One region of the Neobacillus sp. 204 genome, then DNA from elsewhere that is predicted to be linked to it. Evidence: riboswitches for the same ligand, from Rfam matches in the RefSeq annotation. Region 1 holds a riboswitch; the other holds the start of a gene.

Region 1 (6,513 bases):
CTACACTGATCCCAAAATAAAGTCGATAAAGGATGATAAGAGCCGATAGGAAGATGCCGGGCCAAACTCCTCCGTATAGGGTCCCTAATAAGAGAGGAATAATTCTTAACTCTAAACGAGCATTTTCACCAAATTCTACTGGAAAGGACATGCAAAATATTATGGATATTCCCCACAAAATAGACATGATTACGTTCCTATTTTTACTACTCTTTACCCACTCCGTAATAAAAGTATAGTAAGTAAATATGGGTAAGACCATAAGTGTTAGTTGCAGCAAAAAATCCTTTATTATATTCATCTTTTTTACCTTTCATATTCGAATCTATGTCTGAATCCAGAAATATAAGGAAGAGAATCATGACCATTATTTTTATGACTGTTCCATACAAACATCTACATTTTAAGTAAGCGCAGAATTAAATTAGTAATTATTCCATATTATACTTTAATGTTGGAATAATTTTTCGACTTTTGTTTTCTACTTTAAAGTACACTGTAAATAAGGTCATTTGCAAGCAGTCATTTTGAACAAATTCTGTCAGTTTACTCCATAAGAAAAAGGATCGCCGTAGCAACCCTTCTGGAACTCAAGCAGCCGTTAGTGAAAAACAAACTGAACCGGCTTTTTTATTTCTTATTTTCCCACTTTGGGAGAATAATTTAATCATTTTGAAACTGTTACTGTCCTTGTTGCACTTACATTACCTTTTGTATCTTTCGCATACACATATAATTTTCTACCTGCCCGCTGCTTCGGTAACTTCACTTTAAAATCCCCGGAAACATTTGCTTTTTTTGTGTATTTTTTCGTTCCGATTTTTATTGTTACGGTTGCATATTTCTCGGTTTTTCCATAGACAGTTGTAGAATTGTTGCGGACCTTTTTAACTATAGGTTGGTTCGGTGCCACTTTTACGACTGATATTATCCTAGCTTTACTTCCATTTCCCTTGCTGTCTTTTGCGGTGACTGAAAATTTGGTTCCTGCATTTTGTGCCGGTATGGTTACTTTGTAGTTACCATACTTATCAGCTTTTCCTCTATATGTTTTACCTGCTATTACTACAGACACAGTTGCGTATGCTTCAGTTTTCCCCGTCACAGTCACTGCCTTGTTCGTTAACTTGTTGACACTCGGTACTTTCGGCGCAGTTTTATCTAATACTACGATTCTTGTATAAGGACTTAGTGCATTCAATTTATCTTTATAGGCAACCGTCAGTTGTGTCCCTGCTTTTTGTGCAGGAATATTCGCCTTGAAGTTCCCAATTGTATTAGATACGGTGCTGCTAATCAACTTAGTCCCTTTCATTATTTGAACTCTAACATTCCCAGCCGTTTTTCCAGATATAGATAAGTCATTATCATCGACAGTGCTGACAATAGGAGCATCTAACTTTTTTATAATATAAGCAGAGGAAACATAACCTGCTAATTTTTGATCTGTAGTTTTGACACGATACCAGACAAATTGGTTTACCTTGTCTAAAGTTTGATCGTATCCAAAATCCCCTTCAATGATTAGTGGTGTACCCTTTGCAAATTGTTTTAAACTTGAGGATGAACTACTTGGTTTGGACCTTAATTTTAAACCATCTACTGTTACCGCTAACTTATTTCCCTTATGAAAAAGTTGGGTTGAAGCATGCATCTGGGTAGTAAGTGTATATTCCATCTTCTTAAATACAATATTATTGTCGCTGTTTGGATCATAATAAAACTCAGCTGTTTTGAAAGGAAATTGCCCTAAGTAAGTACCACCTAAAAAGCTGTCTTGTTGAATCCGAGTAAAGACACTTTCCTGATAGGCATTCGTGTTTTTCTTACCGGTAGATTGAAATAGTGGACTGTTTACAGGCTTAGTTCCGTTATAAGCCATTACTGGGAAGTACCAATTTTCAATCACCTCTGGTCCGATCCCCTTTATTTTTGGCAGGTCGGAGCGATGAAACATACCATTAAGAATTTCAACACCGGCTTGGATATTATAGGTAATATCATCTTTCAATTTCTGAGGATTATAGCTTGCTTGATTCGTAATTTGCATGATACCAATTCCGTTATCATCTGAGATAAACGGTTTCCCATCCTTAAACTGTCGCCAATCACTTTCTTGTGCAGCTACAGCTTTTACCACTTCGGGAGGAATTTTTGCCGCTAAAGCAGCGTTTGTGAGCATGCAGTTGATCTGCTGTGGAGAAGGGTTTTGATTTGGTTTAACTACACCCAAGGATGTACATTTGGCAGGCCAGGTCATCTCAGCAGAAACTTCATTATATGACAACCCCAAGAGTATTAAACAAGTCAAAAGTACTGCTTTTATAATGCTTGATTTCATTCTTTTATTCTCCCAACTTATTTATTTCCAATATTTTATAATTACATTTTACCATGCTAGATTCATATTTTTCCATAATATACTACTTTTCCACCAAAAACAAAAAAAAGAAAAGACAAGCAAAATGCTAGTCTTCTCTCTTTAATTATGCGTTAATTTTCAACTGTTTTAGAAAATGATTGGTTGTACTCTTGAGTAGTTTTTCCTTTTTTCAAACTAACCATTGCGATAAAGGAGATACAGTAGAGTAATGCTAGATACCCCATTGCTACTGAAACGTTTGCATTCTGCAGGATATATCCTACTAAAATAGGAGATAATCCGCCTAAGGCTCTACCAAAGTTAAAGATGGTGTTGGTTGCTGTACTGCGAACTTCGATTGGCCTGCTACTGATGCGACTACTGTTTTTTTACGATAATCCATTTCTGTCGTTCTCCTTTCAAGCCTCACAGGACTATGATTAAAAGATAGTTGGCAAAAATAAAATGCCCCTTCATCCAAAGGACAAAAGAGCATTCATATACGTAATAAAGTATATATGAAGTTTACTTTCGCCTTTTTGGCCTCTCTGGACCAATTTAAAGGAATTTAATTTCATCTAATAGTAACATGACAAAATTAAGGTGACAATAAGAAATAGCTAGTAACAACTTTTTAAGGAAGAATCCGTTTCACATTATTCCATTCTAGTAAATGATTCACTAAGGCTCTTTAACGTGTAAAGTCTGCCTGTTAACAGAAATAAATCATCATAATTATTTTTAACATATTCCTCAATGATCTTGAGCCCTTCTTTAAATTGATCCACTAAATAATGCGTATACTTTCCATCCCAATCAAACTGATTAATTCTATTAAGTTCATCTGCTAGGATCTGAAACTTATATTCTTCATTAAGAAGTTTTATTTGATACAATTTATCCGGTGTAAATCTGGTGCTGTTATTATTGGCATGGCTTTTTTGAACATATTTTATAAAACCATTGATATTTTCAGCAAGCAAATTCGCCTTTTGCATCTCAAATTTCATTTCGCCATCTCCTCACTGTCTAAAATCTAAAACATCATTATGAAGAGTGTATGTTTTGAGACGTTAGGATAACACCCAACCTATGAAACCTTACTCTGTTTTATCGTAAAAAGGGACGTATTCAAGATTGACGATTATGCAGATATTCTTAGATCTTTTTCCTTTTTCCTTCGAACTGAATAAAATGTCAATAAAAGTATGAACCATACTGGTGTCAATAATAAAGCGACACGAGTGGCTTCTGCAAAAAGCATAATAATAAGAATCAGTGCAAATAACGTGAGGACAACATAATTTATAAATGGTGTAAATGGAGCTTTAAATATCGACGTTTCACGTAAATCTGGGCGTGATTTCTGATAGCGCAAATGACAAATTAAAATAATGCTCCAAACCCATATAAAGCAAATCGCACTAATTGTTGTCACGATACCAAAAGCTTGCTCTGGAACCAGCTTACTTAACAGAGCACCAGTTGAAAGTACAAAAGCAGATATAAATAATGCATTACTTGGTACATGATTTTTATTTAATTTGGCAAATTTTGCTGGTCCCTGTTTATGACCACTTAAATTAAATAAAATTCGGCTTGTTGAAAACAATCCACTGTTACAGGCAGATGCTGCTGATGTTAAGACAACAAAATTAATAATTCCTGCCGCGATTGGAATTCCTACTAGGCTAAACGTCTTTACAAATGGACTATTTGCTGCATTCAGTTGCGTCCAAGGATTGATACATAAAAGGATGATCAGGGCGCCCACATAGAAAAATAGAATTCGTAAAGGTATTTTATTAATCGCAGATGGAATATTTTTTCGTGGATTGGATGTTTCCGCTGCCGAAACACCTACTAATTCAACACCTACAAAGGCAAAAACAACCATCTGAAAAGATAAGAAGAAACCTGAAATCCCATTCGGAAACAGACCACCATGTCCCCACAGATTTTTTACTGTAACCGTTCCAGCATCCGTTTGAAACCCAATCACTAGTAATATGACCCCTATTATGATTAAAGCAAGAATGGTAATCACTTTGATTAAGGCAAACCAAAACTCTAACTCTCCAAACAGTTTTACAGTAAGTAAATTCAAACCCAATAAGACAATTAAACAAACTAAAGCAGGGATCCATTGTGGAATATCGAACCAATATTGCACGTATACACCAACGGCAATAATATCAGCCATGGCAGTCATGATCCAACAAAACCAATACGTCCATCCGGTTACATAACCTGCCCACGGTCCTATGTACTCTTCTGCAAAATCCGTAAATGATTGATAGCCAGCATTTGATAGCAGTAGCTCTCCAAGTGCCCTCATAACAAAAAAACAGGCAATACCTACAATTAAATAAGTAAATATGATCGATGGTCCTGCTAACTGTATTGCTTTTCCCGAACCTAGGAATAAACCTGTACCAATCGTACCTCCAATCGCGATCAGTTGTACGTGCCGATCTTTTAAATCTCTTTTTAATTCTTGTTGTGCCACTTTCATTTCCTCCTTGTTTATGGGTTATTTCACTTGTGAATAGATGAAAACAAAAGGTTAAAGACCATAAAAAAAGAGATTGGATTAGCTCCAATCTCAAGGTTATAAGAATAACAAATAATATTTATTACTCTTTTGTCAGAATAACAAATAAAATACGTACTCTTCTGTCCTTTTGCCTGAGATTGTGAACCCTTCGGCGCCGCAGATTTCCTGCGGTCTCTCCAGAAGCTGCTCCTGCTATAGTTTGACCCATAGCAATCATAGCTTGCTTATTATTAAATTTTGTATCGAAGAACCAATAGGTCCATATCCCCCGCTAAAAAAACTATACACCAAAGCATAAAATCTCACAAACTAAATTATTGTTAAATAATTTTTAATTTTAGTAGTATTCAATAACTTTGTCAATAGAAAATTCAAGAATAATGAGGGGACGAAAAATGACCCTATCTCTAAGGAGCGGGGGTCATTTTTATAGTATCGTTAATCTCCAAGTACCAAAAAATATTGAATTTCATTTGCTGAAATAGGAGTAATCGCCATAAGACGATAACCGATACTTAGTAATTGTGACAATGTTTCTGCACAATTTTGACGTGGAGGTTCAATTGGTGCATGAAAACTTTTATAAAGATTAATAAATTGATTATTATTTGTACAGTGAAGCAAGATCACATGTCTGCCGGTCCATGCTTGACCAATCATTGTTTGTGGAGGAGCTTGTATTTGCCTATCAATTCTCATAATGAACACCCTCATGTATTGATACAATAGAGTATGGAAAAAACCTTGTCCAATGTTCCTGAAAAAATCAGGAAAATGACAGTATTTAAAATATCACGAAAAAGATCGTGGTTCTTAATTTTATAAAGGTAAAAATTAACACTACTCCTTGTTTATAATTTTTCGATTTTACTTACATTTTACTTAACATTCACAATCAATCAACATTTATTCTCTATTATTAACCTGTACATTACTATGTTAGAATGGAGGTTCTTTTTTATGAATAATGTAGATTCACAAATTGGTATAGATAGACGGGACTTTATTAAAAAGGGTGGTTTAGGTGCACTTGCCCTTACTGCTGCAACAGCGGGAATTCCGGTCGATTTATTTAGCAGCACGGTTCATGCAGAAAAATTGGAGCATAATGTCACACTCCAATTTAAACCGGATGGAAAGTTCAAAATTGTTCAGTTTAATGATACACAAGATGATGAACGCATTGATCGACGCACCATTCAGCTGATGGAGAAAGTCCTCGATACCGAAAAACCCGACTTTGTAGTGCTTAATGGAGATAACATTTCTGGTGGTTGCGCTACTCCCTTGGAGATGAAACAAGCGATTAACAATGTTGCCCAACCGATGGAAAAAAGAGGTATCAAGTGGGCGGTTACATTCGGGAACCACGATGAAGATTCTACCCCTCAAAGTGGGCTCAATGAAGAAGACATGTTGAGAATTTACATGTCCTATAAATATAATATGAATCAGCCAGGGCCAAAAGGAGTTACTGGAACTGGGAACATGAACCTTATCATCAAGAACTCTAGTGGTAACAAAGCAGCTTTCAATCTCTGGCTGTTTGATAGTGGTAGGTATGCGCCAACAACCATTGCTGGTCAGGATTTTA
Region 2 (6,513 bases), on a different contig from region 1:
CCGTGTGGACCTGTGAACGTTTTATGAAGATTTAAGTGGACCACATCAAATCCCATATCTCCTGGTCTAGCTTTTGAAAGAACAGCATTTAAGTTTGCTCCATCGTAATAAAGCTTACCACCGGCTTCATGGACAATTTCAGCTAATTCAAGAATGTTTTCTTCAAATAATCCAAGTGTATTGGGATTGGTTAACATTAATGCCGCTGTATCTTCGCCCACAACCCTTCTTAAATCTTCAAGATCCACTAGACCATGTTCATTAGATTTTACGGTAATAGTTTCAAGCCCTGCAATTGTTGCTGAAGCTGGATTAGTTCCATGGGCAGAATCAGGAACAATTACTTTTGTGCGGTTCATATCACCGTTAGCTTCATGGTAAGCACGGATCATCATTAACCCGGTCCACTCTCCATGAGCACCTGCTGCAGGCTGCAAGGTCACTTCATCCATCCCGGTAATTTCGATTAAATGCTCCTGTAAATCGTATAAAAGCTCAAGAGCCCCTTGAACAGAGCTTTCATCTTGCAGCGGATGAACATGTGCAAAGCCGTTAAAGCGTGCTACATTTTCATTGATTTTCGGATTATATTTCATCGTACACGAGCCGAGTGGATAAAATCCTGAATCGACACCATGATTTCTTCTTGAAAGGGCCGTGTAGTGGCGCATGATATCAAGTTCCGATACTTCAGGGAGTTCTGGTTCTTCGATACGTAAATAACCATCCGGAAGAAGGCCATTGAGATCTAGTTCTGGTACATCCATTTCCGGCAGACTATAGCCGATACGGCCGGGTGTACTAAGTTCAAAAATGAGCGCCTGGTCTTGATTATGCATGCAAATCCCCCAATTCTTTCACTAGAGTATCAATTTCTTCCTTCGATCTTTGTTCTGTAACAGCAATCAGCATATGGTTAGCAAGTTCTGGATAATCACGACCCAAATCATAACCGCCGATTATTTCTTTTTGTAACAGTTGTTGGTTGACTTCTTTAACTGGTTTATTTAATTTCACAACGAATTCGTTGAATGTATGGCCATCATAAACCACTTCAAAGCCGGCTTCCTTGAATGCATTTTTTGCATAATGTGACTTTTGTAAGTTGGCTGCAGCCATTTCACGAACACCGTTCTTACCAAGTGCTGTCATTGCAACAGAGGCAGCAAGGGCATTTAGTGCTTGGTTTGAGCAAATATTTGATGTCGCTTTATCACGACGGATATGCTGTTCACGGGCCTGGAGTGTTAAAACAAATCCGCGGCGCCCTTGATCATCCGTAGTTTGACCGACAAGACGGCCAGGTACTTTACGCATTAACTTAGTCGTTACTGCAAAATAACCGCAGTGTGGACCGCCAAATGCAGTTGGGATTCCAAACGGTTGTGCATCACCAATGACAATGTCTGCCCCAAATTTTCCAGGTGGTGTTAATACCCCTAGGGATAAAGGATTGCTTGAAACGACAAACATTGACTTGTTTGCGTGGATAATTTCTTCCAACTCTTTTAATGGCTCGATACGACCAAAGAAGTTTGGATACTGAACGATCACAGCTGCAACATCCTCATTAACCAGCTCTTTTAATGTATCTAGATCAGTTACCCCATCTTTTACGGGTACTTCAACTACATTAAGGTACTGACCCTTGGCATAGGTTTTAAGAACGTCGCGTGCCTCAGGGTGTACGGCATTGGATACAACTATCGTTTTTCGTTTTGTATGGCCCGCACTAAGCATTGCAGCTTCAGCAAGTGCTGTTCCGCCATCGTACATGGAGGAATTGGCCACGTCCATGCCAGTTAATTCACAAATCATCGTTTGGAATTCAAAAATAGCTTGGAGTTCCCCTTGTGAAATTTCTGGCTGATATGGAGTGTAAGCCGTATAAAATTCTGATCTAGAAATAACATGGTCGACGATTACTGGCATGTAATGGTCATATACCCCTGCACCTAAAAAAGATACATTTCTTTTAAGGTCGGCATTCCGACTAGCCATTTTAAAAAGTTCTTTCATTAAGGCCGTTTCAGACTTTGCCGCTTTGATATTGTACTCACCCTTAAATCTTACTTTCTCAGGGATATCGCTAAACAGTTCATCAATAGAGGAAACACCAATTGCCTCAAGCATAGCCTTCTTATCTTGTTCAGTCATAGGTAAATAGCGATGTTTCATAAACCTAACTCCCTTCTGTTATTTCTTTTCTCGTTTATAAAAAGGTGTTGGAACTACAGTTGCCTTTAAGCGTTTACCGCGAATTTCAACTTCAACTTCTGATTCAAGACCCGTAAATTCTGCATTAATTAGTGCAAGACCAATATTTTTCTTTAGTGTTGGAGATTGCGTACCAGTTGTAACCTCACCAATTAACTGTTCATTTTTATACACAGGGTAGCCATGGCGTGGAATCCCGCGATCGATCATTTCGATGCCTACTAATTTTCTTGGTAAGCCCTGTTCTTTTTGTTGAAGTAAAGCTTCTTTTCCAATAAAATCAGTTTCTTTATTTAATTTGACAGCAAAGCCAATTCCAGCTTCAAGTGGTGAAATCTCTGGAGATAATTCTTGTCCATAAAGAGCTAAAACAGCTTCAAAGCGAAGTGTATCCCGGGCACCTAATCCACATGGGATGACTCCATCTTCTTTTCCTGCAGTTAGAATATCTCTCCAAAGGTCGACGACATCCTTCGCGTCGCAATATACTTCAAACCCATCTTCACCGGTATAACCAGTTCTTGAAACCAATGCTTTTTTACCATTTAGGACTACTACTTGCTGGAATTTGAAAAAGCCGATTTCACTTAAATTAGTATCACCCGCAAGTTTTTGTAATACTTTTTCCGCTAGAGGTCCCTGTATTGCAAGTTGTGCTGTTTGTTCTGATAAGTTATCTAATGTAACATCGCCAGATAAATGATCTTTTAACCATTTGAAGTCTTTTTCAATATTTGATGCGTTTACGACTAAGAGGTAATGATTGTCTTCAATCTTATAGACAAGCAGGTCATCGACAGTACCGCCATTTTCATAACACATGGCTGTGTACTGGGCACCTCCATTTTTTATTTTTGAAATGTCATTCGTCATCATTTTTTGTAAAAATGTTAAACTGTCAGTGCCTTTAACTTCGACTTCACCCATATGGGAAACATCAAATAACCCTGCACTTGTGCGAACAGCTTCATGTTCTTCTTTAATGCTTGAGAATTGGACTGGTAATGCCCATCCCCCGAAATCGATGGTTTTTCCTCCCCATTCCTTATATACCTCAAAAAGCGGTGTTCGTTTTAATTCAGACATTCTTAATCCCCCTTCAATCATTGGCACATATTATTGTTTGGAAAACATAAAAAAGGACAGAAACCTCCCATGAAACAAAAGAAGGTCTCTGTCCTTGCACCTGAAAGTTTACCTCTAAAGGCTTTCCCCTTTGGTGGCTGCATAAGTTTAATCAGCACTCTCCAGAGCTGCGTCAAACAAGAGTTCTTTTGCCTGAGAGATTCACATTTCTGCTTGCTCCTTCGGCGCTACTAAGGTAGTCTCTCCCCTTGTTATCATTCGCATTATAATATTATCCAAATTGGTCATACTAATTATACTTATAAAATAAATTACCTTATTAAAATATTTAAAACATTCAAAGCTATTATCATCCTACCATTAAAATAATACATTGGGCAATAATTTTATTGAAAAGCATAAACCTGGAAATTGCACAAAAAGGAGCTGGCACCATGTCGATCGAAATTGAATTTGATTCCTCCTGGAAGGATGATTTTTTACATAGAATCGAAAACGATGGTCCATGGGGGAATTGGGACCTTTTTAAACTAGCAATTGGAGTAGAAAAACATCTTGTTGTTCCTGATTTTAACGGGTTACTGGCACCAGGCCATTTGCCTAATTTAACTCCCCTTCCACATCAACTTGAAACAGCGAAACAAGTCATTGAAAATATGAATGGGAAAGCAATCCTGGCCGATGAAGTTGGCCTCGGAAAAACAATTGAAGCAGGGTTAATTTTAAAAGAATATATGATTCGCGGATTAGTGAAAAAAGTATTAATTCTTGTCCCTGCTTCACTAGTCACACAATGGTCCATTGAATTAAATAGCAAATTTTTCATTCCAGCCATTTCTCAAAGAAAAAGTTATGTGTGGGAACAGTGTGATGTCGTCGTTTCGTCGATTGATACAGCAAAACGCAATCCACATCGAGACATCATTTACAAGCTGGACTATGATCTCATCATTATAGATGAAGCACATAAACTAAAAAATAACAAAACAAAAAACTACGAATTTGTTCAAAATCTGAAAAAGAAATTTTGTTTATTGTTAACAGCAACTCCTATTCAGAACCGGGTCGAGGAGATATTTAATCTGGTGTCATTATTAAAACCAGGCCATTTAGGAAGCGAAACGGCATTCTATGAAAAATACAAACGAGATGCACGGTCATTAAATGATGATGAACATTTAAAAGAATTAGTTAACAAGGTAATGATTCGGAATCGGCGGGCAGATACAGGAATTGAATGGACGAAAAGACATGTCGAAACGATTGCAATTGAATGTACGCCTGAAGAGAAGGATCTTTACGAATCAATTACTGACTTAAAAAGTGAAGGGAATTGGGTCCAAACTAGTTCCTTTTCCGTAATGACGTTACAGCGGGAGGCTTGCAGCAGCAGAGAATCCGTATTTTATACATTAAAAAATATGCTGCAAAAAAAGGAAAACCCAACCCCAGCTTTTGAAGAACAAATTCAGTATCTAATCAAAAAGGTTGAAGCGGTCCAAAAAAATTCCAAAGCAGAAAAAGCTTTAGAATTAATCCAAAAGGTAAATGATAAAGTGATTATTTTCACCGAATATCGAGCCACACAAATGTACCTGCAATGGTATTTAAAACAGCATGGAATTTCATCAGTCCCTTTTCGGGGCGGCTTTAAGCGTGGAAAAAAGGATTGGATGAGAGAATTATTTCAAAAACATGCTCAAGTCTTAATTGCGACAGAAGCTGGTGGGGAAGGGATAAATCTTCAATTTTGTAACCATATTATTAATTTTGATTTACCGTGGAATCCAATGAGGCTCGAACAGCGTATTGGTCGTATCCATCGTCTCGGTCAGGAAAAAGATGTTATGATTTACAACTTTGCGATAAAAAATACTGTCGAAGAGCATATCTTGAAACTTCTCTATGAGAAAATTCATTTATTTGAAAAAGTAATCGGCGAACTTGACGATATATTAACAAAGTTGGAATTTGGCAATATTGAGGACCATTTAATAGACATTTTCGGCCAATCCTCTACTGAGGGGGAAATGCGCATAAAAATGGAAAATTTAACATCTATGATTGAATTTGCACAAGACATGAAGAAAGGAGATTCCCATGCAGCAGCAGGAAATTCATAACTTTCTATTGAACTATTTTCAGGCCAATGATTGTGTAATTATAGAAAATGGGCCCGGTTATTTAGTTATCCAGTTAACAGTGGAGCTTGATAAGGAATTAATGAACCGACCGTTTTACTGGCACTATTTAGAAAAAACGGGGGGAATTCCAAACCCGATGAAGCTTACCTTTATCACGAATCAAAATGCCGCACCTGAAAATATAAAAGGGGAGATCATCCATTTTGGTTCTCCTCGTCTTCATCAAATTTTTGCTTCGACAAAAAAATTAGCCAGTTATATGCGGCTTTATGAAAATCATCGCCATCAAAACAGGCAGACTCCCTTGCTGCCATGGCTTTGTATGAATGTTAAGATCTCCTATCAATGTGATCGTAAGCGGGATATATTCAAGTCTATCGGCTTACAACTGATAAACGGAACTATGGTCGAAGATTTCCATGACAGGCTCCTGAAAATACCGTTAACACCTAAAATACCTGATTATTCCTTTACCTTATCGCCATTAGTAAGGCCCCAAAGCGGGATGTCAAGAATAGAGACTTATTTATCCTCGGTGATTGAGAAAGATGACCACTCCTGGGCTGAGGATGCAAGAAAACGCTGGGAGCAGGATTTACGTCTCTTAGACCACTTTTATGAAGATGTTGAAGAAAAAAACGATAATTACGAAACAGAAAAACTGGCACTAAAAGAACAATATGAACCAAAAATCTCCATATCCTTCATAAACGGCGGCCTCTTCTACCTAACCGACAAAGCCATATAAGGGTGTCAGGCACCATGTGAAAAATTCACATGGTGCCTGACACCCAAAAAATATTTTTGAAAATAAAGAAGGATAAGCAGGAACGCTGTCGAATATTATCAAATGAAAAATAATAAAGGCGGTGGTACCTATTGTTAGCTCGATAGAAATTTTAGCGAATCGTATCATTACAGATGCAGCACGGAACCAGGCAACAGATATTCACATTATCCCAAGGAAGAAAGACACACTCGTTCAACTCCGTTTGACCAACAAACTAATTCCGCGACTATCCCTTCCAAAAGATGAATGCGACAGATTAATCTCTCATTTTAAATT

Evidence for each region. Region 1 has a riboswitch for glycine ahead of ACJ004_RS13175 (amino acid permease). Riboswitches for the same ligand answer to the same signal wherever they lie in the genome.
Region 2: linked by a shared signal. The riboswitch ahead of gcvT (glycine cleavage system aminomethyltransferase GcvT) and the one ahead of ACJ004_RS13175 (amino acid permease) in region 1 are both predicted to bind glycine.

What each region holds. Positions count from the first base shown of each region.
Region 1 is NZ_JBJORY010000005.1:371,716-378,228, forward strand. It holds gene ACJ004_RS13155 (ATP-binding protein) at 1-301, opposite strand, end outside; gene ACJ004_RS13160 (Ig-like domain-containing protein) at 668-2,341, opposite strand; partial or broken gene ACJ004_RS13165 (MFS transporter) at 2,494-2,724, opposite strand; gene ACJ004_RS13170 (hypothetical protein) at 3,019-3,372, opposite strand; gene ACJ004_RS13175 (amino acid permease) at 3,507-4,871, opposite strand; glycine riboswitch at 5,029-5,109, opposite strand; gene ACJ004_RS13180 (hypothetical protein) at 5,358-5,618, opposite strand; gene ACJ004_RS13185 (metallophosphoesterase family protein) at 5,880-6,513, shown strand, end outside.
Region 2 is NZ_JBJORY010000006.1:245,195-251,707, forward strand. It holds gene gcvPB (aminomethyl-transferring glycine dehydrogenase subunit GcvPB) at 1-839, opposite strand, end outside; gene gcvPA (aminomethyl-transferring glycine dehydrogenase subunit GcvPA) at 832-2,178, opposite strand; gene gcvT (glycine cleavage system aminomethyltransferase GcvT) at 2,197-3,303, opposite strand; glycine riboswitch at 3,474-3,561, opposite strand; gene ACJ004_RS14535 (DEAD/DEAH box helicase) at 3,738-5,426, shown strand; gene ACJ004_RS14540 (YqhG family protein) at 5,404-6,195, shown strand; gene comGA (competence type IV pilus ATPase ComGA) at 6,317-6,513, shown strand, end outside.